3 regions of the Paenibacillus uliginis N3/975 genome follow, and region 1 is predicted to be linked to each of the others. Evidence: riboswitches for the same ligand, from Rfam matches in the RefSeq annotation. Region 1 holds a riboswitch; each other region holds the start of a gene.
The links. Region 1 has a riboswitch for thiamine pyrophosphate ahead of tenA (thiaminase II). Riboswitches for the same ligand answer to the same signal wherever they lie in the genome.
Positions count from the first base shown of each region.

Region 2: linked by a shared signal. The riboswitch ahead of B9N86_RS26625 (ABC transporter substrate-binding protein) and the one ahead of tenA (thiaminase II) in region 1 are both predicted to bind thiamine pyrophosphate.
Region 3: linked by a shared signal. The riboswitch ahead of B9N86_RS04080 (ECF transporter S component) and the one ahead of tenA (thiaminase II) in region 1 are both predicted to bind thiamine pyrophosphate.

Region 1 is NZ_LT840184.1:5,134,349-5,145,208, forward strand. It holds gene B9N86_RS30855 (WCX domain-containing protein) at 220-429, opposite strand; gene B9N86_RS30860 (WYL domain-containing protein) at 422-775, opposite strand; gene B9N86_RS30865 (hypothetical protein) at 729-914, opposite strand; gene B9N86_RS30870 (hypothetical protein) at 883-1,035, opposite strand; gene B9N86_RS24050 (aspartyl-phosphate phosphatase Spo0E family protein) at 1,671-1,877, opposite strand; gene B9N86_RS24055 (helix-turn-helix domain-containing protein) at 2,060-2,380, shown strand; gene thiE (thiamine phosphate synthase) at 2,528-3,202, opposite strand; gene thiD (bifunctional hydroxymethylpyrimidine kinase/phosphomethylpyrimidine kinase) at 3,199-4,107, opposite strand; gene thiM (hydroxyethylthiazole kinase) at 4,104-4,946, opposite strand; gene tenA (thiaminase II) at 5,002-5,673, opposite strand; TPP riboswitch at 5,818-5,921, opposite strand; gene B9N86_RS24080 (MFS transporter) at 6,047-7,225, opposite strand; gene B9N86_RS24085 (hypothetical protein) at 7,629-8,387, opposite strand; gene B9N86_RS24090 (GntR family transcriptional regulator) at 8,688-9,302, shown strand; gene B9N86_RS24095 (betaine/proline/choline family ABC transporter ATP-binding protein) at 9,490-10,647, shown strand; gene B9N86_RS24100 (ABC transporter permease) at 10,616-10,860, shown strand, end outside.
Region 2 is NZ_LT840184.1:5,701,146-5,712,005, reverse strand. It holds gene B9N86_RS26660 (sensor histidine kinase) at 1-1,109, opposite strand, end outside; gene B9N86_RS26655 (response regulator transcription factor) at 1,106-1,795, opposite strand; gene B9N86_RS26650 (DUF418 domain-containing protein) at 1,975-3,177, shown strand; gene B9N86_RS26645 (TatD family hydrolase) at 3,250-4,080, opposite strand; gene B9N86_RS26640 (ABC transporter ATP-binding protein) at 4,180-4,980, opposite strand; gene B9N86_RS26635 (ABC transporter permease) at 5,051-5,818, opposite strand; gene B9N86_RS26630 (MTH1187 family thiamine-binding protein) at 5,815-6,108, opposite strand; gene B9N86_RS26625 (ABC transporter substrate-binding protein) at 6,154-7,185, opposite strand; TPP riboswitch at 7,289-7,399, opposite strand; gene B9N86_RS26620 (VOC family protein) at 7,488-7,871, opposite strand; gene B9N86_RS26615 (GGDEF domain-containing protein) at 8,132-9,649, shown strand; gene B9N86_RS26610 (EAL domain-containing protein) at 9,734-10,780, shown strand.
Region 3 is NZ_LT840184.1:873,623-884,482, reverse strand. It holds gene B9N86_RS04100 (DUF5704 domain-containing protein) at 1-2,051, opposite strand, end outside; gene B9N86_RS04095 (S-layer homology domain-containing protein) at 2,114-3,373, opposite strand; gene B9N86_RS04090 (energy-coupling factor transporter transmembrane component T family protein) at 3,701-4,507, opposite strand; gene B9N86_RS04085 (ABC transporter ATP-binding protein) at 4,504-6,222, opposite strand; gene B9N86_RS04080 (ECF transporter S component) at 6,263-6,892, opposite strand; TPP riboswitch at 6,979-7,093, opposite strand; gene asd (archaetidylserine decarboxylase) at 7,261-8,064, shown strand; gene B9N86_RS04070 (SDR family oxidoreductase) at 8,068-8,931, opposite strand; gene B9N86_RS04065 (helix-turn-helix domain-containing protein) at 9,410-10,195, opposite strand; gene pdxR (MocR-like pyridoxine biosynthesis transcription factor PdxR) at 10,262-10,860, opposite strand, start outside.

The DNA.
Region 1 (10,860 bases):
TATCCCGTTCTTCGGTCAACAGCATAATGCACTGGATGATGCTTAATACAGCCAAAGTTGTTTGCTACAATCTTCTCCCAGGTTCAGCTTCAAGAAAACAATGCGGCGGATGAGCAGCTCTATGCCTCCCAGTTGGTGTACTCTACCAGACAGGAAGAGAACCTTCCATCCAGCAGCTGGCCAGTTATTAGGAATGGTACATTTGTTGCCGTTCCTTTGCTATTTCCCATATAACTGGCTCCACTTCTCCAGCCGCTTTCTCATAATATCTCGATAAGACTTTGGCTCGATAATCTCCGCATCCGGACCATACTGGCTTATCCAGTTCATGAACTCCCGATCATGATTCAACGTTACCTCGAACAAAAGACTCTCCTCCGGCAAGTCGGTCATTCTCGGACTTACAAACATTTCCTCTTTTTTAAACATAGCGCGCCACATCCGGCGAGAACTTCACTTTGAAATGAATCTGCTCATTGCCACGTTCTATCGACCAGGTATTTCTCATATAGCTCTTGATATTGAAGTCTCCCCGATTGAATCCACGTTCGTTAATCTTTAGTTTGCGGAAGCGGCTTAACCGAAAAGTACGTATATCTTGAACCTGTTGGCAATAACTGATCAGATAAAAACGTTGGTCCCTTGGAACGAGGTAGTAGGGATCAATCGACCGCTCAGTTAACTCGTTACGGCTCTGAGTGTGGTAGATAGCAGTTAGCGTTTTTCCGTCAAAATTGCTTGATAACCGGCAGCAAATAGTTAGGTGAATCTTCACGGTAAGCCGACGAACCCATCTGGATAATGTCTGTGACGTGTTGCAAAATATCCTGATCACGGCGCTTCTCTCGGACATGAGAGGCCATGACTTTGTCATATGCACTATCAAAATCCGGAGGCAGGTTCGTTTGATCCACAAAGGAAGGCAGCACGGAGAACACCAATGCCTCCTGCGGCGTCCCAGTTCAGCGGAAACATAGCAAAATCTCCTGCAAACGTATGCCCCTTCCCGTAACCATCATTAGTAATCGGGGCCAACAAATCAAGAGATCTTAAATCACGATAAATCGTCCTTACGCGGTGTCACATTTTTGCGCCAGTTCCGGGGCTTTAATCCATAGTCTGGCTTGAATGGCATAGATGATTTTGAACCATCGAAACAGCTTGTCTAACATAGGCCCAATTTCCTGGTTAAACTAAAAAACGTTCATAATTATAATTCGACAGTCCTACAAAAAAACCTCTCTAGAACTAAATCGATTATGTGTTTATGTACTCAAACAAAAACCGCCCGTATCACACTTGTGTCAATAGGCGGTACCTAATACCTTGATTTAGCAAAAAAACATCCTATTCCTAAAATTTGTGGAGAACATAGTCATATATGGTTTAACAGTTCTTCCGAATCATATAGAGTTATGACCTTGAAACCAGCGAAACAGCCACATTAAAATACAATCCAAATACCGCTGGCGAAGATGTTAACGCTAAAGGAGACAAGGGCATATTTAGTCTGGGAGAATTCAATATCCCAGCTATAGACAATATTAAGGGAATGAACCAAGAGGAGTTATTCAAACAAATTAATGCTGAGGCTGCTGATAAGAAAACATAGGCAATAATGTATCACTTAAAGCGTTACGCTCTTGGATCATGGTGGGCGATGGTTGAGGTTATTCGTTTAACGAAGAGTCGTTTGATTCAGACAATCGGCTGCATCCTTTTTTACAAGCAGCCTTGTTATACCGATTAAGAAGTTCATCAAGCTCCATTGATTGTTTAAGGACCTTATGGTGCCGCAAACCATACTTCTTCCCCAACTGATACAGCAATTGCCTCGACTCTTCTATTCGTTGCCGAATGACTTCGGCATCCATCATTGCTCGCCACCTCTATTCGCGATTTAAAATCTTCTTTATATCAGTTGACAGATTTGAATATGTTTACAGTTTACCATTTGAATCATTAAAGGACAATATTTAACAATAAATAAACTTTATAGTGACTGCAATAATAACTTTTTTTTGTCTACACTTCTTATATAAGAGGAGTAGATACCAATATGATGCAATCAATTACAGTGAGATTAGGCATTGTTATAAGAGAAATACGGAAAAGTCAAAACTTAACCCAAGAGGAGCTTGCCGAAAAAATCGGAACTTCGTTTAGTTATATTGGTAGACTGGAACGAGGAGAAGGCAATTTCACCGTGCAGACCCTAGAAAAAATCACCAATGCGCTTAATATAGACTTCTTCGACTTCATGTCCTTAGTCAAAAAAGAAAATGAGATCCTGCTTGAAGTTAATTCCCTGCTGCTTCAGCAGGATGAAGACAACCAGTTAAGAGGGTTAAACATCCTCAAGGAGCTATACCGAAGATAGTTTAAATGTAATAACTTCTGCTGAAACACTATGAAAAGAGCCTTTTCCACTTATCAGTGGAAAAGGCTCTTTTTATGTTTCCAATTTATGATTCCATGCTGTATTCTTTAGCTCGAATAAAGCGAGAATCTCAAAAATTCAAAGTCATCACCCTAACCTCACTACTGCCTGGTTCACTGTGGCCGCTATCCCCTCCACTGCACTCCTAACCCGCTCCGCCTGCGTTACCGCCGAAATCACCGCGACACCATTCGCGCCTGCGCGGATCACTTCCTCCGCACGGTCGGCAGTAATGCCGCCTATCCCAACGATAGGCAACTCAATTCCAGCTCCTCGCATCTCACGCAAAATGGCGGTGCCTTGTGCTGCCTTCGCATCGTCCTTGGAGACGGTCGGGTAGATCGGCCCGACGCCGAGATAATCCGCGCCGTGAAGAATCGCCCGACGGGCTTCTTCCACCGTGTGGGCGGAAACGCCGAGAATTCGGTTCCCGATCCGTTCGCGGACGGATTCGGCGGATTCATCGTCTTGGCCGATATGTACGCCGTCGGCGTTCAGTTCCAGCGCCAGCTCGACATCGTCGTTCACGATGAATGGCACGCTAGCGCGGCGGCACATGTCCTGCAGCTGGCGGGCGAGTGTGAACATCTGCTCACCGGACAACGCGTCCGTCCCCTTCTCGCGGAACTGGAACAACGTGATGCCACCGGCTAAGGCCTCTGCCAGCACCATCTCCGGCTCTGTCCGGCAGTTCACATTGCCCATGACCAGATACATCCGAAGATATTCGCGCATCCTGACGGGAGAAATTCTCTCCTTCATCGAAGCACCTCCTGACGACGGCAGCCGTAGGCCCAATGGTTTGTCGGTCCGTAACCAGCACCAAGATACAGTCCATCCTCAATAGCCGCCTGAATAAATGCTCTTGCATTCGCGATAGCTACTAGCGGAGACATCCCTTTGGCTAATCCTGCGGTAATCGCGGCGGAGAACGTACATCCCGTACCATGTGTATGTACAGTGTGCACCCGTTCGCCGGTCAATTCTGTAAAGACCGTGCCATCATAGACCAGGTCAACAACCTGCCCGCTTCCGCAGTTCGCCCCATCCTCGCTATTTTCGTTGTACTCAAAATTTTCACGGGTGTCACTACTCCAGCCGACCTGCCCATCCTCGCCCTCATCATGCCCGCCCTTGATCACAACGATCTTCGGCCCTAGATCGCGGATACGCCTTGCGGCTTCCCGGCGGTCCCCCATGGATCGGATGCTCATCCCGGATAACACTTCGGCTTCCGGGATATTAGGAGTAACGACGAGCGCCAAGGGCAACAAATCCTCCTTGAGTGCCTGCACCGCTTCTGTCCGCAGCAGCTCGGCGCCACCTTTGGCGATCATCACCGGATCGACAACAACCTTTTCCCAACCAAATTTCCGGATCTGTTCTGCCACGATGCGGATAATATCTGCACTAAACAACATGCCAGTCTTCAAAGCATCTACCCCAAGGTCTGACCCTACAACTTCGATCTGCTCTGCCGACGCTTCCGGAGGTAGTGGATATACCCCATGGACACCCAGTGTATTCTGTACCGTTATCGCAGTAATAGCCGACATGCCATATACACCAAGCTCCTGAAACGTCTTGAGGTCCGCCTGAATTCCGGCTCCGCCGCCGCTGTCCGAGCCAGCAATCGTCAACGCTCTGGGAACGCGAGTGCTCGTCATCGTCTATCACCTGCAGCGGCTGCACTCAATTCCCGAATAACGGAGCGTCCCTCCAATGAGCCCGGGTGCAGCTTGGCGAGCTCATCCAGAAACGCAACCTGGAAGCTTCCGGGTCCGAGATCAGACGTACGTTCCGCTGCCCGTGAGGCAGCCGCACCATAAAAGGCGAGGCCTGTAGTACCTGCCAGCATCAGGTCCGGTTCAACTGCAGCAAAAGCACCCAGCACCGAGGTCAGCAGACAGCCTGCTCCGGTCACCTTGGTGAGCAACACGTCTCCACCGCTTATGATCCGGACTAACGCTCCATCCGTAATGACATCCTTTTGTCCGGTAATCGCGACGATCGTATTCAGCTCTCGTACGGCCCGTATCGCCAGGTCCACATTCCCACCGCCTGCGCTGTCTCCAGCATCCACGCCTTTGATCTCCCGTTCCTCTCCCACAAGATGGGCGATTTCAGCCGCATTGCCCCGCACGAGTGAAATCTTGACCTCGCTAAGGATTCGCAGAGCCGACTCCGTCCGAAACGTTGTGGCTCCCGCGCCCACCGGGTCCAGTAGAACCGGGACGCCATGGGCATTCGCCGATTGCCCGGCGATGATCATGGCGTCCACCAATTCACGGGACAATGTTCCAATGTTCAGCACCAGCGCACCTGCGATCTTCGCCATGTCAGCGACTTCATCAGGAGAATAAGCCATCACAGGCGATGCGCCCAACGCATAAAGACCATTCGCCGTAAAATTGGTCACCACCACATTCGTCATGTTATGTACGAGCGGTTTGTTTGTTCGCACCTTTTCAAGGAGAGCAGAAAGCTCTTGATCCAGCATACTCATATTGATCAGCCTCTCTTATCATTATAGAATCGCAAAAATATCACAAGTCCGCAGCCTACACCTGCAATGGCCACTCTTCCTGCCGGTAAGCCATGTCCCAGAACATATACTCCAGCTGGCAGCTGAGCATGAAATGTTCAGCCATGCGCTCACGCTCGGCAGCCGTTGCTTCTTGCGCCCACGTATCCACACGACTGCGGAAATTGGCTGCTGCATCTTCGGCCCGATTCCCGTAAAAATATATCCACTCATAGAACGGATGGCTCTCATCCGGCTGAACCTCATCCAGCAGCTTCCGGCCGATCTCTAAGTACGTCCAAGGACAAGGCAGCAGCACGGCCATGATCTCACCAAGGCTACCTTCGTGTGCAACCGTCAGCATGTGATGGATATAATGATGTGCGGATGGAGCGAGCGGGTACCCCTGCATTTCTTCATAAGTTACTCCTGCAACAGCACAGAAATTTTGATGCGGGTGAACTTCGCTGTGGAGTATAAAAGAAATCTGTTCATTAAAATCTGCAATCTCATCCCGTGTTCTACATTTAGAGATCGCGATCCCGTAAATCCGCATATAGGCATTCAAATACTCATAGTCCTGTTTGATATAGTGAATTAACTGTTCCTTGGACAAATTCCCGTCTGCAATACCTCTCACAAAGGGATGCTCATAAATGGCCTGAAAAATGCCGTCCGCCTTCTGACGGAGCTCTTGCGTAAAACTCACTTTTCCCCACCTCCAAATAATTGAAGAGCAGGAAGTCCCGTAAGACAGCACCCTCGGAACAACGCAAAAAAAAGCCGCCCCGAAAGCTGGAGCGGCTTCATCTATATGCCTATGAGTGTGAACGAACACATCGCATTTAAGACCTTATAACCGACTCCACTTTCCTACGCTAGTATGAACTAGATCAGGTTCAAAGGGTCCAAGATATCCTCTTGTCTCAGCCGCTAACGGCTCCCCTAGTGGACTTCCTATTCTATTGAGTAATACTGTACAAAGGTTTACTAGATCTGTCAAACATCGTTATTAGAAAAATGAATACGGACTATCGAAGCTGCTTTATCTTTTTCAAAAATATGTACAATTCGCTTTAAGCTCATTTATGGGAATGAGTCCGGTTCTCTATCGTAACCACTGGATGGTACGGTTCGTCTTTCGGAAGCATAGTCAACAGGAATGGAACCAGCAGAGCCATACTTACTGCAAATATAATATAAGGAACAGTAGGGCCATATGTATCAAACACAAAGCCACCCAATGCAGGTCCTATGATCATCCCAAGATTTGAGCCAATGGAATATTTGCCAAAGGCATCCCCAATATGTTCTTCTGGAATCCTCTTAAAAAACATGGCATCGAGAGAAAGATTAAACGTTGAACAGGAAATGATAAAAATTGTCCAAAGTAAAGCAAAAATGCTTAGACTAGAAGAAAATACAATTGTCGAAATGGTTATGAAGGATATAACTACTGATAAAGTAGTAGCCTTACGATAACCTATACGATCTCCAAGTTTGCCCAAAAAGGAACCTGAAAAAGATGAGACAAGCATTGGCAACAAAAAAGTAATGGCAATTTCTTTAATGTCTGCATCAAATCCAGCTTGTAGATAGGGTATTAATAGAGCAAAAATCATACTGGATAACAAACAGAAAAGCACATTAACAAACCAGATTTTTCGCTTTTCTGGAGATAAAACAAGTTTAGGTATATAAGTCATACGTTGCTGCTCAGATGCTCTGGATATGACCAAAGAGTAAACAAATGCCAATGCGGCAACTGCTCCACAAGCCGTAAATAATACTGTCCATCCGTTCAGCAGCTCATATCTGTTTAGAATAAAAAAACATAATCCAACGCCAATAAGACCGCCGAAATTTCGGTTACTGCTAAAGCTTCCTAATTTTTGTGCAAAACCACTTTTTGTATCTGTGATCATTCCGTACAGGGATATTGTAAGCAAAATACCTGCTACACCATGTATCACTCTGGCGAGGAGCAGAATCGATAATTCAGTCGCAACGGCATAGACAAAGTACGCTATGAAAAAACACAATAAAGAACTTATAAATATGGAGCGCCGACTGTATTTATCTGAGACCTTACCAAGAATAAGTCTCATGATCAATTGAAACATTGAGAACACAGAAATTAAGATAGTGAGTTGAAACGTAGTAAATCCCAGCTCTTTTGTATACACAGGCAATAAAACGTCAAGAAAAATGATTGGTAAAGAAATCATAATAATAGGAATCTTTAATTTCTTATAATCCATGACAACACCTCTCTATTTTTTCTGCTACCATCCTCCTGCAGAAGCTCGATACACTTCCCGATCCAGGACGCCCGTAAGTTTATTAATTAATCCTAATCAAAAAAGCAAAAAATGTAAATGCTTGTTAATTATGTTTGTGTGTATAAGCAAAATATGAATCTTAATTCATTGACCATAATGTTCTCAGTGGTAAATACGGGAGCTTATGTTCTTATTTTTCTGAAGCGGTTGTAAAAATGGGACTATGACAAAAAGAGACGAATGAAGGACAACAGATTTTCTCTGACGCCGTAAAGAAGTGATTTTATGATGGCCGAATTGTTAGTACAAGCTCAGCAACACCACGATCAGGAGGCATCGCCAACAAGAAAAGGCTGGCCAATTTATATTGGTCAGCCTTTTCTTATTTTTCAATAGGTTTAACTTCAATTTGATTAACAACGAATTCATTCTTAGCACTATCGAATTTATATGTGACATTGAACTCACACACATATGTGGGGGATACGCCAACAGATCCCGAGATATTTAATTTTATTTTTTGATTCTCCAATGCATAAATAACTATACCGCCGAAACCAAGCTCATCTTGATTGTAATCTGGCGCTGGATCAAAACCATAATCGAACTTATATTCTTTTCCTTGCGTTTTAACAGTAATTGCTAAAGTATCATCCTTATTTTTAGCAACATGTGATTCAATTTGACTGGCAACAATGCCCTCATAACTTTGTACTTTAATTTCGGATAAATCCTGGGCATTAACTACATGGATATCAAAGTTATCTAAGCCTGTCCCTCTGCCAGTCTGAATGATAATTACAGCTTCTTCCTTCCCGTCACCTGTAACATCCGTATAGAACACCTGCGGTTCAGTTCCCGTATCACCAGGGTATTTCCAATCAAAGTCTCTTTGACTTCCATTAATATTTAAGGTTACCCCTTTAACTCCATTCTTCGTTTCCTTAGTAGCATAAAGTTTTACTTCTTCATTTTTTGAAGCCTTAATCAATTTTGCATCAGTCTCTTGCTCAGGCTGCGTTGTTACCTGTTTATTGGGAGATTCGCCTGACCCTTGCGTAACCGTTGCTAGCTTATCTGTACCACATCCCGAAAGCAAAACTGCACTCAACAACAACAATGTACCAATTTCTTTTTTCAATTTCCTTGTGCCCCTTTCATTGTGCCTAGCAGAAATTATATCAAGGTAAATAAGAAGATGAATTACAAAATAATAACAATATTTAGTGATATAGTTAAATATATGTTAACAAACCTCAGGCATCACTTCAAACAATACGCCAAGCCCAATTCACAACTAGAAATGAGATTCATACTCCTACTCATATCAAACATATCTACAAGATCATGCCAACATCATAAAAACACATGACATACAGAGTATAATAAAACTGCTATAATAGTACAGGATATTGCAATTCATAATGGCAGGAGGATCATCGTGCAAGACATCGCTGGTTACAAATCAATTGCGCTTGATATTGCGCAAAGAATCGTGAGTGGTGAATTTGGTGTTCGAAGTAAAATATCAGGTAGGTCATTACTGGCTAGTCAATATCATGTATCGCCAGAAACAATTCGAAAGTCCATTAATTTGTTAAAAGAAGAGGATATCGTCTCCGTTTCGCAAGGGAAAGAAATCATTGTTATTTCAGATCAGCGAGCATTGGATTACTTAACTAAAAATAATTATTTAAAAACCGTCTACTCCTTAAAGCAAGATCTAGAAAATTTGCTGGAGCAGAAAAAGGAAATTGATCATAAATTTGAAAAAGTTATATCCGGGATTATTAATTTTTCGGATCGGCTTCAGAATCTAAAGCCATACCATCCCATTGAGATTAACGTGAGTGAATCTTCACATGTCGTGGGTAAGACCATTGGAAACTTAGAGTTCTGGCAACAGACAGGGGCTACCATTATTGCTTTACGCAGAGGTACCGACATCTCAATATCACCAGGACCTCACGTGATTTTACGAGAAAATGATGTATTGATTGTTGTGGGCGATGGTCAAGTCCATCAGAGAACAACACAATTTATTAATCAACAATAACGGTAGAAAACACAACCATGGTGGTTGTGTTTTTTTTTGCATTTCCACTGACAAAAATATTTTTTACCATAATTATACTAACAACTTATTTAACAATAATGGGTTGTCAGTTAAATTTTTCTTTGTTATAGTATTGAAAACGTTTCTAGCCACGGGGGTGCACCACAGAATGAAGGAGCATGATGCTATGATTAAGTTTGAAAATGTATGTAAAACGTATGCAGACGGATCTCAGGCTGTTAAAAAAATGAATTTTGAAATTCAAGCAGGTGAGTTCATCGTCTTGATTGGACCGAGTGGTTGCGGTAAGACAACGACCATGAAAATGATGAATCGATTAATTCCCCATACGGAGGGGACCATTTCCATAAGAGGCCAAGATATATCTCGACTTAATCCTGTTGAATTAAGAAGAAATATTGGATATGTCATACAACAAGTTGGACTTTTTCCTCACTATACCATTGAAGAGAACATCGCATTAATTCCCCATCTAAAAGGTTGGAGTAAAGAACAAAAACATCAGCGTGTTCAACAATTGTTGCAACTTATTGGATTAGACCCCAACCAATTCGCCAAAAAATATCCCCGTGAATTATCTGGAGGCCAACAACAAAGGATTGGTGTAGCTCGGGCATTAGCCGCAGATCCTGAAGTCATCCTCATGGATGAACCGTTCGGAGCTCTAGACCCCATTACGAGAGAACAATTACAAGATGAGTTGCTACGATTGCAGAAATCTCTCAAAAAAACCATTGTATTCGTTACGCATGATATGGATGAAGCGCTGAAATTGGGCGATCGCATCGCAGTAATCAAAGATGGAATGTTGCTGCAGATGGATACGCCAGAGAAGCTGCTTAATGAGCCAGCCCATGGATTTGTTGAACAATTTATTGGAAAGAATCGAATCTATCAGAATCCTGCATTTATTACTGTCAAAGATATTATGCGTGAGAATCCGGCTGTTGCTACACCCGACTTGTCCCCATCAAGAGCATTTGCTCAAATGAGGAAGCGAAGAACAGATACGCTAATTGTTGTCAATGATCAAGGACAATTTAATGGAATCGTGTCGGCATACGATCTACAGTCGCGCATGGAATCCATATCTACAATTCAAGAACTAATCATAGATTCTGAATTTTACCTAGATGAGACGGCAACTGCAAAAGATGCACTAATTGCTATTGATGATGCCAAACACGGTATCATCCCTATCGTAACAAGTGAAATGAATGTTATTGGGGTTGTAACAAGAGCGAGTCTATTAACAACATTTGCAGGGCACTGGGCCGGTAAGGAGGAGAACAATGAGGCAATCGCTGTGGGAACAACTCATTAAACAATTTAGCTCAAGATGGGAAGATCTGTTGGCTTCAATAGGAATGCATATCGAGCTTGTTCTAATCTCTATGCTGATTGCCATTATTGTAGGAGTACCTTTAGGCATATTAGTTTCTCGTGTTCCTTCGTTAAAAAGTTGGGTTATTGGTGGAGCCGGTATTCTGCAGACGATCCCCAGCTTGGCACTGTTAGGTTTTATGATCCCTTTATT
Region 2 (10,860 bases), 570 kb from region 1:
GAGATGAGGGGTTTGACACCGCGCTTATCTGTTAGTTCCGTTTGAAAGGTAATATTTTTTTCTCTGCATAAGGCCACATATTCAGCCTCTTTATCATCAATGAATTCATCTATATCCATAGGGATGGGATTTAGTTGAAATGATACTTTTTCGATTTCCGCAATCGTATTCATATCCTGAAGAAGATTAGATGCCCGATTTGTGTTGCGTTTGATCACTTGAAGGTATTGAGGGAGTCGTTCCTCACGAATGTCCCCGTTCATCTGCATAAGGCCCTCCACATGCCCCTGAATAATCGTTAGCGGTGTGCGTAAATCGTGAGCTAGTGCGGCAAACATCGTGCTTCTTTCTTGCTCCAGCTTCCATTCCCTTTCAATGGATTGTTCAAGCTCCTGGCGCATTTCTTCAAAAGCAATCGTAAGCTGATTAACTTCAGTTATGGAGCAATTCTCGGTTATGGAAAAATGTAAGTCCCGTTCCTTAATACGCTCTGCCCCATGTAATAATTGCTGTAAAGGATTATTTATCTTTCGACTAAACCGCCTTCCGAAAATGTAAGTGAAGATGATGACATACAGAAAAGGCGACAGAAAAAAGGTTAGAAATCCGAAGGTGACCAAGGGAGAGAACACTGGATTTGCTGTTTTTACCTTAAGAGAATATCCTAGCAAAAGAGCCCCTAACAGATCTCCCTGATCGGATTGAACAGGAATATATTTAATGACTTGATTTATTCCTGAGAATGTTTGATTTAAGCGGTCAAGGATATCGCTTTTGTTCAACGGCTCATGGAATTCCAGATCTCCATACAGGAAATCACCGGATAAAGAGACTACACGATAGGACATTCCTTCAGAAGGAATGAGCCTTTCCAATGCCGGTTGTCCCTGCTTGCTGATGACGGAATCTCCCTCCGTTCGCACATACTCTGAAATTACGGGAATCTGCCCTTCATAATGATTGGCCGGAAGAATGATATCATGGTTAAAGAAGTAATTGAATAACAGAAAGAGTAGTCCCCAAGTGACAAGTGTCGTCAGTAGGCTGCACACGATTACCCAGGAGAAGTGGCGGGCAAACGTGCTTTTGATCGAACGCGGTCTAATCATTTCACGTCCCATTTGTAACCAATACCCCAAACCGTCTGAATATAGTTCTTGTCTTGAGCATACGCAGCCAGCTTAGCCCGTATTTTTTTGATATGTTCTGTTACGGTGGAGTCGTCTCCTTCTGCGTCAAAACCCCAGATTTTTTCGTAAATTTGTTCCCGTGAAAAAACCTGTCCTTGATGCAAGGACAGCAGCTCTACAATCATAAATTCCTTGTTCGTAAGGGCAATGTTCTGCCCGTTATAGCTTACAGAATGGCCTTTACAATCGATCAACAGGGACTGAAGACGCAACATTCCTTGCTCCCTTTGCGTGTGCACTCGCTTTTCCCGCCGCAGATGGGCATGAATTCTAGCTTTTAATTCGGCCAGACTGAAGGGCTTTAACAAATAGTCATCACCGCCAGCCGCCAGGCCCTGAATTCGATCCGTTTCACTTTGGCAGGCACTTAAAAATACAATGGGACAATCGGTGAATTCCCGCAGCCGCTCACAAACCTCAATGCCATTCATTTCAGGCATCATGACATCAAGAATAATAAGTGTAGGCATAAGCCTGCTCTGTATAAGAGCCTCTTGTCCGCTTCCTGCGGTTAATACTTCATAGCCTTCAAGCTCAAGGGCATCTTTTATAAAACTAATAATTTCTTCTTCATCATCAACCAACAGAATCGTTTCCTTCGACATATAAATCCTCCAAAACATAGCGATCAATAAATAGTATCCAACTAGCATACACGTAAATTCTAAAGAAAGGATAAAGAAATCCGGGGACAACAGTTGAACGGAAATAATCCGCATTTAACTTTATACTTTCTTTATTATTGTACCTTAACCTGAAGGCACAATGATAAGGAGGAACGAACATGGCAACCGTTCAGCATCAAAGAATTACACTCATTGATAGTTTAAGAGGCTTTGCTTTATTCGGTATATTTTTAGCGAATATCAGTTTTTTCACGACGTCGTTACAAACGATTTCTTTTGGGGCCGAGTTATGGTCAGGGTGGTACAATGAGATCTTTTTACTGTTTCGCGGCATTGTTATTGATGGGAAATTCATGTTGATTTTTTCCTTTTTATTTGGTTTTGGTATGGTGTTGTTACAGGAGAGCAGCCTGGCAAAAGGCAGGAAATTCACCCCTATCTATGTCCGGAGACTGATTGCCTTACTTGTGTTTGGTATCATTCATGGAATCTTTATTTGGTATGGAGATATTCTGACACATTACGCAATTTTAGGCTTTCTGCTATTAATCTTTCAGCGCTGTAAACCGAAAACGCTTTTGATCTGGTCACTGTCTCTGTTATTGATAGTTCCGGTTCTTCTTACTGGAGCTAGCCTGATTTCTTCTACAGATACGAACGAATTTGAGCCTTTAAGTAAAGCGGATGCTCATCAGATGGGCGTTTATTTTCAAGAACGGGATGCCGCGATCTATGGAGAGGGCACTTATCAGCAGATTATCGTTCAACGGCTAAATGATTATATATCGTCTTTCTTTAATATGCTGGTCTTCTACCCGCAAATATTAGGGATGTTTTTAATGGGGGCCTATTTCTGTAAACGTCGAATACTGCACGAGGTACGTAGGATCACCATGATGCTGATCATTTTGGGAGGTAGCGTGGGTCTTGCTCTACAACTCATCATGGTATTAATAGAGGGACTGCCATCTTGGGGTGAAGCTGTAGCATTGTTTGTTGGTGCACCTATGCTGACTTTAGCTTATATCGGCATATTTGCTGTGGTTTATCAGAAGAGAGCTTGGCGGAACGTGCTGCACATTTTTTCTTACCCGGGAAAAATGGCCTTTACTAACTATCTTCTTCAATCGATTCTTTGTGGCTTACTCTTCTACAGCTATGGTCTCGGATGGTATGGAACGATCGAGCCAATTTGGCAGATGCTGCTGGTCATTATCATCTTTGCACTACAGATTGTATTCAGTAAAATATGGCTAAAACGTCTTCCGTTAGGACCCTTTGAATATATTTGGCGTCTGTTTACGTATTGGGGAAATCCGGTGAAAAAGGGACGAATGGTCAATAACCAGCTAACAAAATAGCTTAGGTTTTATTCACTCCATGATAAAGGGGCTGCCAAGTGTAACTTTTGGTTCAGCCCCAGCTCTTTAGATCTACCTCATGCGATAAAACCGCCGGGCATTGTCATACAAAATACGGCGTGCCTCCATCAGACTGATACCTTGAATATCGGCCCAGGCTGATGCGACGTCGGCAGTCATGCGAGGGTGTGTTACCTGGCCTTGAAACGGTCCTTCAAACGGCCACGGCCCATCCGTTTCGGACATAACCTGACCGGCGGGGTACAGGCGCGCCAGTTCACGAATTTCCTGCTCGTAGAGCAGGTCCGGGGTGAACGAAATGCAGTAGCCCGCATCAGCCATCCGCTGGATCGTTCCCGGCGACCCTTTGAACCAGTGAAAGTGAGCTGATGTTACGCTATGTTTCTCCAGCAGGTCACAGGCGATATCAGCGTCCTCGTAGACGGCATGAAGGATGACCGGCTTGTCATGCTTTTTGGCAAATATAATGAACCGCTCCAGCAAGTCCTCGTAAGGGCGGTTGTCCCAATCCTTACCGCTGGATTGCGCTTCGAGCCGGGAATAGTAAGGAAGCCCGACTTCTCCCACGGCGATCATCTCATCCAGATGGCTTTCCATAAAGGCGAACAGGGAGTCAATATCGGCTGGAGACGGCATTTGTTGTTCAGGGTGATAGCCAAAGGCGGGTTTCACGCGGTCAACAAATCGGCGTGCCAGTTCGAGATTGCGCTGGCAAGATTCCAGATGCATGGATACGGAGATAACGGATTCCACGCCGTATCCGGGCAGGCTTTCAAGAATGGAAAGCTGCTGATCTATTGGATATGTATCCAGATGGATGTGAGCATCGATCAGGGGATAATTCAAAGAATCCATATCCGGTTTTGTATGAACAGATGCCATTTTTTCATCTCCTTATCTTATACAGCCGTATTCCCGCTGTGGTAGACCTCTGTCATGCAACGCCACACGCACGGTGAGAGCTGCGCGCGGTACAAAAGCTCAGCGCTTTCGCAGCTCTTCACGCATCATTGTGGAGATGTCGTGTTTCAAGGCCAGAAAAGCCGGATCTGACAGGATATTTTCCCGACGGGGACGAGGGAAAGGCACCTCGATTTTTTGCAGAATGGAGGAGGGACGGCTTGACATGACGTACACCGTATCGGACAGAAGCAGCGCTTCTTCAATATGGTGTGTAATCATTAGAACGGAGCGGCGGTGCTCCTCCCATATATCGAGCAGCCAGCGCTGCATGTCGCTGCGGGTCAGCGCGTCGAGTGCGCTGAACGGCTCATCCAGGCACATCACCTCCTGCGGGCTCATCATCGCTCGCAGAAAAGCGGTCCGCTGCTGCATGCCGCCGGATAGCGTGTGCGGATAAGCTTTCTCAAATCCGGTAAGTCCCGCCCGTTCAATCCAGAGGCGCGTTTCCTCCAGTGCTTGAACCCTGGACATGCCGGCGAGTTCACGTGGAAGGAGCACGTTGTCCTCGACTGTGCGCCATGGGAAGAGGGCAGGTTGCTGTGGCATATAGGCGATCAAGCCCTTTTGCCCAGTTACATCTACGCCGTTCATCCAGATGTTACCGGCGTCCGGTGCAGTTAGCCCGCCTATAATGTGAAACAGCGTGCTCTTCCCGCTGCCGGACGGTCCGATGATGGAGACGAATTGTCCAGGTTGTACGGCTAGTGAAAGACCATCCAGTACCTGAACTTCCTTTTTACGATCCCGGAATGACTTATAGATACCACGTGCTTCCAACGCAGGAGAGGAGATCTGTTCCGAGTTGTCCGGATGATCCATCTCGTGTTGTTGGTACGCAGGGTTCAGATCTGTCTTCACCCGAAAACACCTCCCTTATTGTAGATTGGTATCATGATGACTTTTCCTGCTTCGGATTCCAGCGGATGAGCCGTCGCTCCAGCAGAGTTATGAGCGCAACCATGAGCAGGCTTAACAAGACAATGATAAAAATAGCGACAAATACGCGGTCCGTACGGTACGCGGATTTCTGCAGCATCATGAAATATCCGATTCCTTTGTCCGAGCCGATCCACTCCCCAATCACCGCACCCATGACCGAATATGTAGCCGCAATCCGGACGCCAGAGAAGATGGAGGGGAGAGCATGAGGCAGCTCCAGCTTGCTGAACGTCTGCCATTTGCTTGCACCAGCCATCTCCATGTAATTCATCATCGTCCGGTCAGTACGAGCAAGACCATCCATGGCTGAGACGGCGACCGGAAAGAAGCACACGAGTGTAATGACAATAACCTTTGGTAAGATTCCAAACCCGAACCAGATCATGAGCAGTGGAGCCAGCGCAATTGTCGGCACATTTTGGCTTACGACGAGAAGCGGGTACAGTGCGGTTTTCATCCAAGGGACCAGATGGAGAAGCAGCGCGATGACCAGACCGACAGCCGTTCCGATGGCGAAGCCAACTAGTGTCAGCTGCAGGGTGGCAAGTGTATGTCCGAGCAGATCTTCGGCTCCAGCAGCGGCTTCCCTGACGATGTCCGAAGGCGGTGGTAGGATCCAGTCTTCCACATGGAACAAGGAGACAGCCAACTGCCACACTGTTAAAAAGAAGAGGACCGCCACAAAGGGCGGCCATAGACGATTCCACCAAATCCTCATGGACGATATTTCTCAGTCAGCCGGTCCATGCTGATTCCTTCAGGATTTTGCGCGATTTTCACTTGGGATATGACGCTCGGGCAGCCCGCCTGGAAAAGTGCCTCGTGCATATCATTCACAATCTTCAGCAGCTCTGGCAGTTCTCCTTCCAGTGTCGTTTCCAGCGCGTTCACCTGATATTTGACACCTGATTCCTGAATGACTTTGATAGCTACGTCTACATAAGGTATGCTGTCCCGACCGTCGGGCGTCTTGGGAATCACTTGAATGCTGAGCAGTGTACTTGCCATGGTCCATTCCATCCTTTCGTTATATCGGATCTATTGTTCTGCGATTTATGGGCTATCCGGTAAAAAATCATTCGTGAACGCGCTGCCTGCCTCGAGTGGCTTATCCAGCAGTTTACGTTCAAACATCCAATCAGCATAACCCTTCCATACGCTTTCTTTCTGTTCTCCCCAGCGAGGAGCATCGTCTTGATAGAGCGGGCTAAGCCATTTCTGGCTAGCCAGCACCAGATCTTTGTCCAGCTCGGGTACTGCCTTGGAGAGGAGAGCAGCTGCTTCTTCCGGCTGTTTAATGGCGTAGTCATAGCCTTTAGCTGTAGCGCGCATGAACGCTTTGACCAGTTCCGGATCTTCATTGATCATTTTCTCGCTCGTTACCAGTACAGGGGTATAATAGTCCAGCGCTTCTGAATAGTCTTTCACATAAATCATGTCCAGTTTCTCTTCACGCAGCTCGGCTTCAATACCTGTCCAAGCGTAAAAGATCCAGGCAAAATCAATATCGCGCTTCACGGCAGTGAAATAATCCGCATCTCCCATATTAATCATTTTTACCTTGCTTACGTCGGCGTTATCCTTCTCCATGATCGATTTCATCACAGCCTCTTCTACAGGGGAACCCCAACCGCCGTAAGATTTGCCTTCAAAATCGGCTGCTTTTTTAATATTCCGGTCAACCGGAGCGGCAAACCCGGACGTATTATGCTGGATCACAGCTGCGATCGAAACGAGTGGCACGCCTTGAGTTCTCGCGAGAGTGACACTTTCCTGGTAGCTGACACCGAAGTCAGCCTTGCCTGAGGCGACCAGAGCATCACTGCCGCCAGCACCCGGCTGTACAATCTTGACGTTGAGCCCTTCCTCCTCGTAATATCCAAGATCTTTTGCAGCGTAAAGCCCTGTATGGTTCGTGTTTGCCGACCAGTCCAGCATAACCTGAACGTCCCGCAGCTCAGCAGCAGGTTTGTTCGAATCACTGGCCCCTTCGTTGTTCGGCTTTTCTTTGTTTCCGCATCCGGCAACGACAAGCAGCACCGCGCAGATTATCACCAAGGACATCCATCTTTTATTCCGTACCATGTTCTCTCTCCTTCTGAACACTTACTTCTACTTACCTAATCACAAAAAAAGCGTCCCGATATTCGGGACGCATACGAGCGCAAAGGTTGATAGCGGTATAAAGAGACCACTAAATACACATTCCTACGCTGGCATTACCCAGATCAGGTATAAGGGTCAGTATGTTAAGGTATACAATCTCAGCCGGCCAATTCCAGCACCCCGGTTCTTATGAAGTTGTTCACATAATTTATGATTAACTACGTGTATTATAGTCCGGCGTTCAACATCTGTCCAGTAAGGACTGGAAGCTATGGATATCCTCAGCGCTGGAAAAATTCAATGTTCTCCCCTTCGGGCCCATGAATAAAGAAGTAACGGTGTCCGTTCGGCAGAGTAACGATTTCTTCATCTAAATGCGGTACATTCAGAGACTTTACCCGGGCGTATTCTTCTTCAATGTTATCTGTACTCACCGCAAAGTGATGGACAGTCCCCTCTGCGGGAAGGGAGTCACTGTATCCTTGAATAAGCTCGACTTCGGTCTCGTCCTCACCGTGAAAGCCGAGGAATGCCAGCTCTATGACTCCGTTCGTATGTGTCAGTCGTCCTTTCAGCTCAAGTCCGACAACCTCCGTATAAAATGCAAGCGTCTTATCCAGGTCCCGCACCACAATACCCACATGATCCAGTCGTCTTCGTGTCATTTTCCAAGCACTCCTTATATATGAAAGTTTAAGAAATTAAAAGAATCATAGCATTTAATTCCTAGTTGTCAAGTAGGGATAGACGAATTTTATAAGGGAGAAGATCTTCCACAGGTAGGTTCAAATCTTACACTTTTGCGTTCTATTCTTTACTTCTTGGTGGGTAAAAAGTATCATTACAATAGATAAATGCCATAATTCTTTAGGCCTACTACATACATCATGTCTACACAAGCTAACCTTTTACAGGGGGAACGCTTATGAACTGGAATATAGCACGAATGGCACCGCTGAGGCTGGCGGTTATATATTTGTTTGTTCAATTTATGGTTGTGCTTTGGGTTCCGGAAGCCGAGGCTGTTCAGAGGGTCCTGACAGTTATCGCGCCGCTCGCCGCTTCAGGATACCTCGCTTTAGCTGCCTTGCGGCATATGGGATCGCTGCGGATTTTTTGGCTGTTGGTCATGCTGGGACTGATCTGCGAAGGATTAGCCCAGTTCGTATGGGCATATCCGATATGGACCAAGGGAGAATATCTGGCTGAACTGAGCACCGCGGATTGGCTCTGGACCATGGAGATGGTGTTGTTTACCACAGGGCTAGTCTATTTGTTCGGATACGAACAAGGACTGCTTAGAGGTCTGCGGTTTATGTTTGATATCGTTATTATATTTATCGTCTTTATTACGGTAAGTTGGGAATATCTCTTGAAGCCTCAACTGCAGGGTTACCTCCTAGAAGGAGAAGGGACCTCGCTCTGGGTAAACCTGATGTATCCAGTGTGCGGCATTATACTGATATTTTTCACACTTGTCTTGTATGCTAATGCCAAGCAAGTTCAGGCAATGGTTGCAGTGTATCTTTGTTTTGGTGGCTTGGCTTTTGTAATCGGGAACCTATTTTATTTAGTTACTGTCGATTTGGTGGGGGCTGTTCCGAACCCTTATTTGGACCTGCTCTGGACAACGGCTGTGTTCCTTATCGGAATGGCGGGCGTACGTTCGGTTTCTGGAATGCGGGAAAAGGACATCGTGAAGGACAAGCAGCCTGCATTTGGGACGTTTTTGGTAAAGTATCTGCTGCCGTACGGTGTTCTCGGGTGGCTTTTTTATTTGATCACGGAGCGATTCGAGGGATGGAGCGGACTGTTTACAGGCTTGTCGCTTAGCGTATTGTTTATTCTGGTTCGTCAGGTGCTCATCCAATTGGAAAATGACCGGCTGATGGAGCGTCTGCACGTCAGCTTGAAGCAAAGTGAGTATCTCGCCCATCATGACGATCTCACAGGCTTGTACAACCGTCGTTATTTCAATGCCCGTCTGATGGAGGGCATTGAGGATGCTGACCAAAAGGGGAGTAGGCTGGGTCTGCTGTATATGGACCTGAACCAGTTTAAATCCGTGAATGACAGCTACGGTCACCGGACCGGTGATCTGCTTATCCAAATGGTAGCACGAAGACTGTGTTCCTTGGACAGTGAACGAATGATTGTTTCCCGTCTGGGCGGGGACGAATTTACCGTTATGGTCTATCCTGCCGTGGACGATAGAGAACTGGCGGAACTAGCTGACCAGATTAGCGCGCACTTGAGTAAGCCCTATGAGCTGGAGGGAGTCGAGATCCAGACGGGGGCTAGCATTGGACTCGCGGTATATCCTGATCATGCCGCGAATGATCAGGAGTTGATCGGACGAGCTGATTCTGCGATGTATGCAGCTAAGGAGAATGGGAGAAACTGGCAATTTTATGCCCAATCTTCACCTACAGTTTCATCATAAAAATGTTAAAAATTGCAAAGATTTTGTAAGCTATATGCCGATAAGAAGTATAGATAGTGAGTGAGCTTGCCGAGGAGGACAATCATGTTTTGCAATAACTGCAGCACCATTGAACCGATTGAGGACCAGGGAACCATTCATATACGTCCGGTATTTGCCGAGCTGATTTTGATGTTCCGTGAGAACGGCTGTGCTGTGGAAGAGACACCGGAAAGCTGTGCCGTCCATTACAGTGATCGTGAGGAAATGCTCTTCTTAATGCAGCTTATGCAAGATCTTCCCCCGTTCATCCGGCAGCAATTGAACTTTTGCGTGACTGGAGGAGCTGTACCGGATGTTCAGCATAAGTGGATACCACTACGTGAATTTGAGGAACGCATGAAGCATTTTGATGTTGTTAACATGATTTTGGAAAAGCAGTTTACGAGTTTTATGCAGCCGATTGTGGACGGTTCTGAACAGATTGTAGCTTATGAGTTTTTGTTGCGTTCAAGCGAGAACGGCGTGCCGTTTCAGCCCTACGAGCTGTTTGAAACTGCGCGCAAGACAGGGCTGCATTCGTTCTTAGATCGTGCAGCCAGAATATCGGCAATTGAGACGAGTGCTCTTTGGCTACCGAAGGGTGTTAAGCGCTTTGTGAACTTTTTGCCCTCTTCCATATATAATCCGGAATTTTGTCTCACTCATACCTTTGATACGATTGAACGGCTGTCGCTTGAACCGACGGATTTTGTCTTTGAGGTGGTTGAGACAGAGCGTATGGATGATGTGAAACATCTTCAATCTATATTTGAGGTGTACCGACGAAATGGGATCTCCGTAGCGATGGATGATGTTGGAGCCGGCTATTCCACGCTCGAACAGATGATCAGGCTGAAGCCGGATTATGTGAAGATCGACCGGAGTCTAATTGACCATTGTGATGTGAACCCGGCACAGCAAAAACAGCTGTTGACCATTACGGACATCGCCCATGATTTTGGTGCGAAGGTGCTGGCTGAAGGCATTGAACGACGAGAAGAATTTGAATTTTGCTGCGGAATCGGCATGGAGCTGGCCCAGGGTTATTTGTTCGGAAAGCCGGACAGCCGCCCGCCGCGTGACTATGAACGCAGTTTGATATGCTCGTAAGACGTGAGGCACGTATATTCTACAAAAATAAAAAGGGTACCGTCTTTGAGACAGTACCCTTATTCTTATACCCGTCAGAC
Region 3 (10,860 bases), 2.2 Mb from region 1:
TAATTCACATGCTGTCCATTCGTAGGAATTCGTACTTTAAATGGCCTATCTAAGATGAACGCTGCCCGAGAATAATTCGGGTTAGTTTTTTGGTTATGTGCCTGATCATCCGTCACCGAAGAGTAATTGACTACCGGAGTATGTACAGTAACCGTATTAATTCCATGGATTGAAAACTTCTGGTCGCTGCCGCCGTTGATGTTCCCGGGCATCAGACCGTAGAAAATCTCACCCTTGCTTGTTGTGTTAGCTTTATTGATCTTATCTTTGCTGATCATATTGTTGGGACTGTACAATACGTCCTGTCCTATCTGCGTTGGCGCAGGAATACTTCCCGGCTTAGGTCCTTTTTCTTCCACTCGCTCACCATTCATGATGGTTTGACTGTTAAAATCCAGCGAATCATTAGTAACTTCAACCTTACCCACGGCGTCTTCAGCGAAGCTCTTTAAATCTTCGCTCGGAGGTGACGGTTTGCTCTTCCCTCCATCCTTGCTGTCTCCCGGAGCTGTAACGGTTCCCGGATCTCGTGGAGGATAAAAATTCCCCGTTTGTTCTACAGTAAACTCTGGCTCATGGTATCCTTCCGGAAAGATTGTTATCTTGTCTCCTGGCAAAGCATAGTTTTCAAGTGTTCCCTGATCAATCTTGTAAACTTCTAAATTATCGATCGCCCAAAAAGAATATGGACGTTCAATTTTATGAGTTTGATTTACGGGTTCTTGAACAGACTGCGGATCCGAAACAGTCTCCGTTTTTCCATCGACAGTAATTTCTTTTCCAGGGTCCCAAGTCAATGTCCATGTTTTTTCAACATTCACCGTAAATGTACATGTACCCGTCATATTTACGAACTTATTTTGATAGAGATAATTTCTGGCAAGAATATTCCCGTATAAACTCTCAGATGTCGGTATTCCTTGCAGAACATCAAACTGTTCACTGCCTCGTTGATCAGCTTTTATGACCGCCGTAGCAACCGGATCCATGTACTTTCCAGGTATCACTGTTCCTGGTTTCGGTACTGTACACATAGGTGGTGGGGGTGGTGTCTCTTCACATCCTGGCTCTCCTGGCTTGCATGGTGGTCCGTCATTAACCGTTACGGTAATCGTGGCCGTCAATTCATAACCATCCTTTTTCCAGACAGCTGTGATCTTTGCAGACCCTTTTTTGACTCCTTTTATTTTTCCACTGTTCCCAACCAATTCGACGACACCTTTGTTATTAGAGCTCCATTCATGAATCCCCGTAGAAACATCCACCGGTGAACCATAATCAGTTTGACCAGCTGCCATTGTGGCTACAGCAGCTTTTAAATTCGTTTCTTCTCCAACCTTCAGTGATGTTTTACCGGTTAGCGTTATTTTCTTTTGTTCAACTATATCACCACGCCAGTAAATGTTAATTGGTGTGTAATACCCAAACTTGTATTTGGTCCAAGGTAAGTACCCGCCAATTGCATCACTCCAAGCTTTATTTCCTGTGTCCTCCCTTAAGAATTGTTTATAAAGATTCTCATTCATAGACTTTTTACCTGTTTTTGAGGTAATCATAACAGCAGTTTTAAGATCTGTTATCTGAAGTGCCGTTATTTCAGACTGCTCATCTTGTCTACCATCAATCGTTCTAACTTGTGTTATTATCTCATTTGAAATTTTACTTGGATGATACTTGTTTTCACCCTTAGTATAATCTGTCCATTCATGTGGTTTGTATAAAGGACTGCTCTTCATCTCAATTTTATCTACGACCTCAGCTACACCTGGCCACGGATTAAAATCAGTACCAATGTTATTGGTGTAGATGAATCTTCCTGGAGCTCGGTAACTTTCTGCTCGAAATCGTCCATCATCAATTTGATACCAGTACACTCCCGGTTCTGAATCACGTACACCTTCTACCTTAGTAATCTTTTTTTGGTGAGCTGTCGGACCCTTTTTAGCATCCGGAATAAATGTCGGTGGTTTTAAGTCTGCTGTGTCTTCGGGTTCTGAACTCACCACACCAACAGGTGCAGCGAAGATCAAATCGCGACCGAAAAATATCATTGTTATACACACTAATGTAAGTAAAGTAACTGTTCTTATTTTCTTCATAACTATCCTTACCTCTATTCAGGTCTAGGAATGTAAAAAGATGATAGGGTATTATATTTTCCCATTGAACCACCATTATCATATTGTTTCCATTCTCTGTTCAGGTATCTGTGCATCCAAAAACGCCGAGGAACATCTTTTTTGAAGAATCCTGTTTTCAGAAAATTATCTGATTCTGGCAAAACAGTGAGTCCATACTTAGCTAAAGTACCACTCTTGAAACCAAATGCACTTGTGAAGTTATAGAGTGTTGCTCCCGGAAATGCTGCATTTGTTAGTGAAGTATCATCGCTAGGAACAACCGTTGCTTCCAGAAAAACATTATATAAGTCTTTTCTTACAGACCAACTAAAATCCTTATCCAAGAACATTTTTCCATACAAGTTTTTTGGTTTATTCGGAGTACTTGCATCCACCACGATCATTCGATGAACCGTCATCGTGCCCCGATTGTACATCATGGTATACGGTTTATTAGCGAAGCTATCAAAACTCGTTATTTTATCTGTACCGGCAATCTTACCGTAAACATGCGGCGTAGCCGACAACAGATTCGTACCAGTCAATCCGACTTCTCTCATCTCGTTCAGATCTTGATACGAACTCGCTTTCTTATCTTGGACCGTTTCATATCTAGCCAAGATAACGGCAACTTCTGCTCTGGTTGTTGTTTTACTTGGTCCAAAGGTTCCATCAGGATATCCTGCCATAAGACCGGTTCCCAACACTACAGATACGTAAGGATAATCCGATTTATTTAAACCGCCTTTGTGATACTCGGCCACCGGAACCAATGTATCCTCTGTATCTGAGAGAGCCTGTTTAAAATCTTCATTCTTAGCAGCCAACCCCGAAGCCATCCACTTCGCCATTTCCGTTCTTGTCAGTGAAGTACCTGGTTTAAAGCCGTTTGGGTAATCCATAGTTGAAATAAACCCCATGCCAATGGCTTTCGTAATACCCGCTTCAGCCCAATGCCCTTTAATATCTGAAAATGAACCAAGCCCATCTTCAACCATGTTATTGGACACTCTCGACATCAATGTAGCAAATTCTGCTCGGGTAATATTGGCGCTAGGTCGGAACGTTCCATCCAAATACCCTTTAAAGTAACCCTTATTTACCGCCGAATAGATAGCGTCCTTTGCCCAATGATTTCCTGGGACATCCTTAAATTTCGTAGCTGCTGAAACCTCTTCAGTACCCATAAATGGAAATACAGCACTTATTGCGATTAAACCGGCAAGCACACTCTTAAAGTACATTTTCATCATGACCCACTCTCCTTAATATATTTTTAATGCGTTTTCAAAACAGCGATCGTAAGAATAATCCGCATTCGTAGTGATGCTCAGACTTGAAAGTTTTGGTTCATCTTGTCTAGTATTTAAACCTATAGTAAAATCGCTACTATATTATCATAAATTATATTAATTTGGTATTATATTCCTATCACTCCTTCTAGTAAAATAGGCACATTTCCCACGGTTTACGCAGAACTTCACGAAAAAAAGCGGAGCCCACCGAGATCTCGGCAAGCTCCGCTTTATACGGTAGCAGGAAAGTATTCACATGCAGTTTAGCACTATCTATTTCCAAAATCAATTAAATCGCACATCTGCGATCCCGAACCAAGGATACCGAAGGGCAATGGCATAGGCCCCACAAGCAGCTCCTGCCAGCAGAAAAACGATGAGCACATCATACACGGTGAACCGGGACACATAATAGTAGGTTCTATGTTTACCGGCCTCCCCGTTAAACTTCTTGGCCTCCATGGCAGCCGCCACCCGGTGGGCCCTTCGGATGCTCTGGGCAAGTAGCGGAACAGCGTACATACCGGCTCTGTGCACCACGCCCCTAACTCCTCGAATCGGCCGCAATCCACGAATCTGAAGTGCCTGACGGCGGGCCAAATATTCCTCCCACACCATCGGCAGCAGCCGAATGGAAGCCATGAAGCTGTAAGCATATTTGGGAGCAAGTTTCAGCTTCTGCATCAATCCGTAAAACAGATCTACTGAGGATGTTGTTGTGACGAATAGAAGACCCTCAGCCGCAAACGTGATTCCTTTAAACCCAAGATGCAGCCCCCGATAGAAGCTTTCTTCCGACACACGGAACAATCCCCATTCCCACCATATATTCTCGCCCCGACCAAACAGCATCATCGAGGAAGATGAAGATAGAAACGCGATCGCAAACGGAAGGAAGAACAGAAGCATTTTCCAAGGCTTTATGCCACTTAAGACCAACAGACACACGGTAAAAATAACAGCTTGATACATAACAAAATCAATATCATGCGTCAACACGGTCATTAAGAATAGTCCCATCAGCACCCCAAGCTTAACAACAGGATTCGCACGATGCAGCCAAGTCAGCCGATTCGGCTTCCAGAAATTCATCGACTCACCCCCGATAGCATCAAGCTCCGTTCCCCCGAACTCTCATCAGCAGCTCTGTTTTCACCTATGGGACTGGCCGTCAATCTGGAAGAAGCCTGCTGCGAAATAATCTTCCCCTCCTGGACTTCCCATATATGAGTTGCCGCATTTTGGGCAATTTGCATCTCATGGGTTACCATCAGAATAGCTGTACCTGCCTGGCGCAATTCTTCACACATCTCCAATATGGAGAACGTATTCCGCGCATCCTGTCCAAACGTTGGCTCATCCAGCAGCAGCATCTCTGGTTCTCGTGCCATTGCGGTTGCTACGCTTAACCTTCTCTTTTGACCAGTCGACAGCTGATATGGATGACGCTGCTCCAGCCGGCTAAGCCCGAATCGCTTCAGGGATTCACGCGCAGCCATTTCTGCCTCTTCCAGCGGTATTCCGTCCACAAGCAGAGAATAGGCCACTTCATCCAGGACTCGTTCTGTGACGAATTGAAGCTCTGGATTTTGGAATACAAAGCCGATTCGTCCCAGCATTCCTTGCCGGAGTTTTCGTTCCTTTCTCTTTTTCCCTGGCGGGACAATATCTCCACCAAGACGGTATTCCCCTTCCGCCCTAAGCAGTCCCATCAGACCGAGCAGCAGCGAGCTTTTACCTGCTCCATTCGGCCCGATGACGGCTGCGAATTCGCCCGGATAAACCGTTGCTTTATCAACTGCCACAACCGGCTGCCCTTTACGGAGCACCGTGAAATCACTCAGTTCAAGTACCGGGTCTTGATTCACGCCCCCTGAGTGAAGTTCTTCCTGCTCACCACCATGCCATCGATTAATTCGGCTAATATTGCTGCTACCCGAATTTGTGGATAACTCTGTTACATGGGCAGCGCTGACACCACACACACCCTCTGCGTCTAAATCTTCACATAGCTCCTCTGTCCTTACCGTTACCGAAGTTAACGGTCGGAAGGTTTCCGTCCCGGCCGGAGATCCGGCATAGTCATCCCATACGCCCGGATACCAGATCCCGTATTCCGTTAGCTCTTTCTTAAATACGGTAAACACGACCTCGGGACTTCCCTGGCCCAGAATCACGCCATCCGGGCCAAATAGCACCACCCGGTCTACATAAGCTGCCATTTCTTCAATCCGGTGTTCTACAATAATGAGCGTCCGTCCATCTGAAACGGACTTCACAGCTTCCCAAATCTGTTCCCGGCCTTCCGGATCCAGCAACGCTGAAGGCTCATCCAGAAACAGCACCTCCGGTTGAAGGAGCAGCGCCGATGCGAGAGCAAGGCGTTGTTTCATCCCCTGAGAGAGATGGCTGATCGGAATATGTAAATTTTCTAAGCGCAAGCCAACGGAACTTAATACTTCTTGCATCCGGCCAGTCATCTCTTCCTGTGGCACAGAAAGATTTTCGAGCACAAAGGCCAGTTCTTCATCTACATACGGCATGCAAAACTGGGTGTCCGGATCTTGAAACACATACGCCCAAGAAGACGGAATCCGTTGATCCGAGCATTTCATCGGCACCTCTATCGCATGGGGTATCATCCCGCTGAGTACCTGAAGCAATGTGGATTTACCGCATCCGCTCGGTCCGAGCAGAAGCACCTTTTCCCCTTTTTGGGCAGCAAAAGACAGATCTTTAAACACCAGCCGATCTTCACCCGCAAATTTCAGCCGCAATCCTTCCACATACAGCGAGAATGGTACCATTCCTTCGCCGGCACTCGCTGAATGCTGATCACCTGGGTTCTCACACATGGCGCGGATCATCTAGAGCTTCATAATCTTTGGCTGAAGCAGGTCGAAGCAGTGAGGTTACACCTGTCCGCTCCAATGCTTTGGCCAAAGCGAACATCAGAAGTCCTGCAATCAACGCACCGCTTGCAACACGCATGCTGTACTTGGCAACAAACATCCACCACACATAATTGTCTGTATAAGCCAAATAGAAATCCATCACCATCGAACCGATTGCAGACGCTGCACCAGCCAGAGCAACAGTCCAGGCAGCATGTTTCCGGTAACGGAAGGCGGCAAATACCAGTTCCGCTCCCAGACCCTGTATGATACCGTACAGAAGCAGATTCAATCCCCAGCCGCTTCCGAACAGCACTTCAACATGCGCTGCTGCAAGCTCTGCAATTAATGCTACCCCTGGCTTTCGAATCAACAGAAAAGCAAGCGGAGCTGCTGCAAACCACATGCCGTACAACATCTCATCCGCCTCAAAAAATAACGGCTTAAACAAGCTGTATACCGAACCCCAGAAATGGTATACCACACCTAGAACAAGCGAGACCAGAACCGTAACAAGAATATCACTAAGCCGCAGTCCCCTTCTAACATTTCCATTCTTTTTTGCTTCAACACCAGATTGCATCACAGCTTCTCCTCTCTTACCCCAAATTGAATTAACAAACACGACAAAAAACCGTCTGGAAAATATGCGCAGACGGAAAATAGGCCCTATCAGGGTCGGATATTCTCTACGCTGGCATTACCCAGTTCAGATTAACGGTCAGCAGCGGGATCAACATCTGCAGTCTCAGCCTGATTCACTCAAGCCCCCGTATTCCATATTCGGTTTTAAGCTGACTTTAAAATACACCAGTCCTTCCTGAATTTGCAAGCCCCTTTTTTTCAAAATCCCCTTTTTATTGATTTAGCCCTTATTCTATGTCAATATAATGCAGAGTGCGCATATATCCAAAAACGCTATTTGTTAATGCAAGCACAAAGGAGAATTACATGGCTAAACAATTACTGAGGCTAATGACAGAACTGTCCTCCCGAAAGTGGGTATCCCGCATCATGGGTAGCTTTTCCCACAGCAGATGGAGCCGTTATCTCATACCAACGTTTATTCGAATATACAAAATTCCCGCCCATGAGGCTGAAAAAGAAATACATGAATACCGTTCGCTGAATGAGTTTTTTTCCCGCCGTCTAAAAATGGGCATGCGCGCAATCGATGAAACAGCGGGCGCCATGACCAGTCCTGTTGACGCCCTTATCACAGGCATGGGCCCCGTCAAAGCGGGAACCATTTTGAACGTAAAGGGCCAGGATTATACCGTCGACGAACTGCTGAACCATTCTCCACGGATGGGGAACTATCTTAATGGCTATGTATTCGTGCTTTACTTGAGTCCTACCGACTACCACCGGATTCATTCCCCGGTAACCGGTAAGAAAGCGGAAAGCGAACATCTCCGGGGCAAGGTGTATCCGGTGAACGATTTTGCGCTCACCAATATCCGAAATGTACTCAGCCGCAACGAAAGACTCATTACATATATCAGGCATGAACACGGCGAAGTGGCCGTTGTTAAGGTTGGCGCTATGAATGTCAGCAGTATTCGTTATACCGACGAGAAGACGAATGAATGGAGCAACGGCGATGACCTTGCCTACTTTGAATTCGGCTCTACCGTCGTCCTGCTGACGGAGAACGGAACCTTCACGCCTCGCGGTGATCTAAAGCTTGGCGACAAAGTCAAGATGGGAGAACTGCTCGGCCTGCTCCACGAACCGTCTGCCAAGAGCTCCTGAATTTCAGCGCTTCCTGCTTAGCGTCTTCAACACGATGCGCTGGAACATCCGGTAAGGCAGCAGCAGCTTGGCTGTAACGGTCATACGGGTGCCCTTCGGCAGCCGATATCTGAATCGGGGAGATTTCATCCGTGCGATTTCCCCTACCAGATGGGCCACCTCTCGTGGGTCGCCGCTGCTTTTGGCGGTTGCTTTTGAGAAATTCAGCACATCATCCAGCATAGCCCTATAGGGAGATCCCTCTTGTGCGCTAATATCACTAAACCCTTTACTCCATATGGCTGTACCATACGCACCGGGTTCGATCAGCACCACATCGATTCCTAACGGCTGAAGCTCCAGTGAGAGGCATTCACCAAATCCTTCTACAGCGAACTTTGAGGAGGCATATGGTCCGTAACCCGGAAATCCGACTACTCCGCTAATACTACTCATAAAAATGATTCTGCCTTTTCCTGTTCTGCGTATGAGCGGGAGGGCGGCTTGTGTCACAGATACGGTTCCGAAGAAATTCACATCCATCTGTTTCCTCCATGCTTCAAGCGGCACCTCTTCTACAAATCCGCCAACGGCCTCACCCGCATTGTTCACAAGAAGATCCAAACGCCCCCATAACTTCTCAATTTCAAGTACAGCGTTCTTTACCAATTCCGGCTCGCATATATCCAGCGTGACCACATGAATCCGTGATTCCAATCCTGCTTCCCTTGCTAAGCTGAGCAGTCTGTCCGAGCCTTCCGGCCTTCTCATTCCCGCCGCCACCTGGTATCCCTGTCCCGCCAATTCCAGACATATCAGAAGTCCGAAGCCGCTGGAAGCCCCTGTTACGAGCGCTGTTTTCCCTGTTAACTCCCCCATTATTCTCATCCGTTCTCTCCTTCAGACCTTGATTGTTCCAGTGCTAAAATTCCCTACGTTCCATCTATCTTAGTATCCGCCATACATAGATTCAATAGCATACCAACCAAGAAGAAACGCCTTCGGCATCCTACATAAGGATGGAGAGCGTTTCATCGAGAAATATTAAATTATTTATACGTGAAACATATAATCAAATATTTCAAAAAAGCACCCCGCTATGTTCGACGGTAGGATAATTCCTCCCGGGAAATAACGAAGGTGCTGAAATGTATTATGAATGAATTAGAACCACAAATCCTTTTCGGGCTTCGTATTCTTAAACCGACGCAAACGGTTTCTAAAAATGCCACAGCCTCCGCAGCTACAAATCAGGCTACGCATCCGTCTTCTTTGGCTCATTGCCGGTCCCCCCCTCTCTGTCTTTCCAAGACCTTATTCGGAGCATTACCCTTACAATTTCCCCGTGAACCAGAGCTATCCTGCTTTAGCGAACCTCAGAAGGACTTCTCCCCGTGTACTGCTTGAATTGGCGGCTGAAAAAGAAAATATCCCTATATCCGAGAGCATCAGCCACCTCCGTCACATTCATTCCCTGGTGGAGCAATAGATGCTGAGCCCGCTCTATCCTCATTTTGATAATATATGACTGTACCGGCGTGCCGATAAGCTCCTTGAACTTAATCGAAAAATAGCGCGGAGACAACCCGGCCCTTGCCGCCAGATCTTCAACCCGGTGCGGTATCCCCGGATGAAGGCGGACGTAATTGGCAATCTCATGAATCGCTTCAGTCAGATGATTGCTCGCTTTCTTAATCACCGGTGTATCACGGTCTTCCCTGAGCAGGTAGATCATCAGCTGTTTTAAAATGACTTTTCCTTCTTCTTCTGCCCCGTAAGGTTGATCAAGGTACAGCCGAACGTATCTGGCAAGCAAATATTCAAAATCCATTGTCTCGTTCAGCCTCCGGTAAGGCGCCGGCACCTCGCTGACAGGATCGGTAACATCAAAATGTATGTAGGTTAGAACTAACGGCTTCTGAGGGTTATGTGTGGCACTCGTATGATCACCAGGGTAGAACAGGAAACAGCTTCCTTTTCCTACCTCAAATGGCTTGTCATTAAGCACTACGGTCCCTTCCCCGCTCCACACGTAAAACAAGTCGTAATTTTGCATCGGCTTTTCGCGCTTTTGCCACTTCCACCCCGGTTCGCAGGCGATTTTGGCCAAGGCGGGCTTGATTACAAAAGAAGACAGCGATGCATTCAGCATCACGTCACTCCCCCTTGTCTCTCCAAAGTTAATCTATCTCTCTATCACCATGATACTCCTTTTTTTTTACTTTTGCATGTCCTCCCATGCGAGAGCCATTCGAGAGACACCTCTTGCAATTTGTTCTTCATTTAGATGGGAGAATCCGAAGCATGCCGCCGGCGAGCCGGGGGAAAACCGGTATACAGCCGCATCCCTGAATTCCACGCCTCTCTTGCGTGCGGCCTTCTTAAAAAGCTCATACGTCTCACCATCGTGAAGCCATTTCGCATAGACATGCAAACCCGCATCACCCGGTTCCAGCTGAAACAGATGTGTTGCCTTTTCCTCCATTTGACTGCAAAAAAACCGATGTCGCCCTCCATACAGCCGGGTCATCCGGCGCAGATGACGACTGTAGGCTCCCCTTGATATAAAAAGAGACAAGGCACGCTGCTCCAACAGTGACGATGACACTGGCTCATACAATGCCTTGGCGGCGATCACCGGCTTCACCAACGCCTTTGGAAGAACGGCGTATCCAAGACGCAAACCGAGGAACATCGTCTTGGAGAAAGATCCAATAAAGATCACATGCCCTCCGTCATCCAGTGCTTTAAGCGGCTCCATTGGACGACCGCCCCAGCGAAATTCGCTATCATAATCATCCTCAATAATGATCGCTT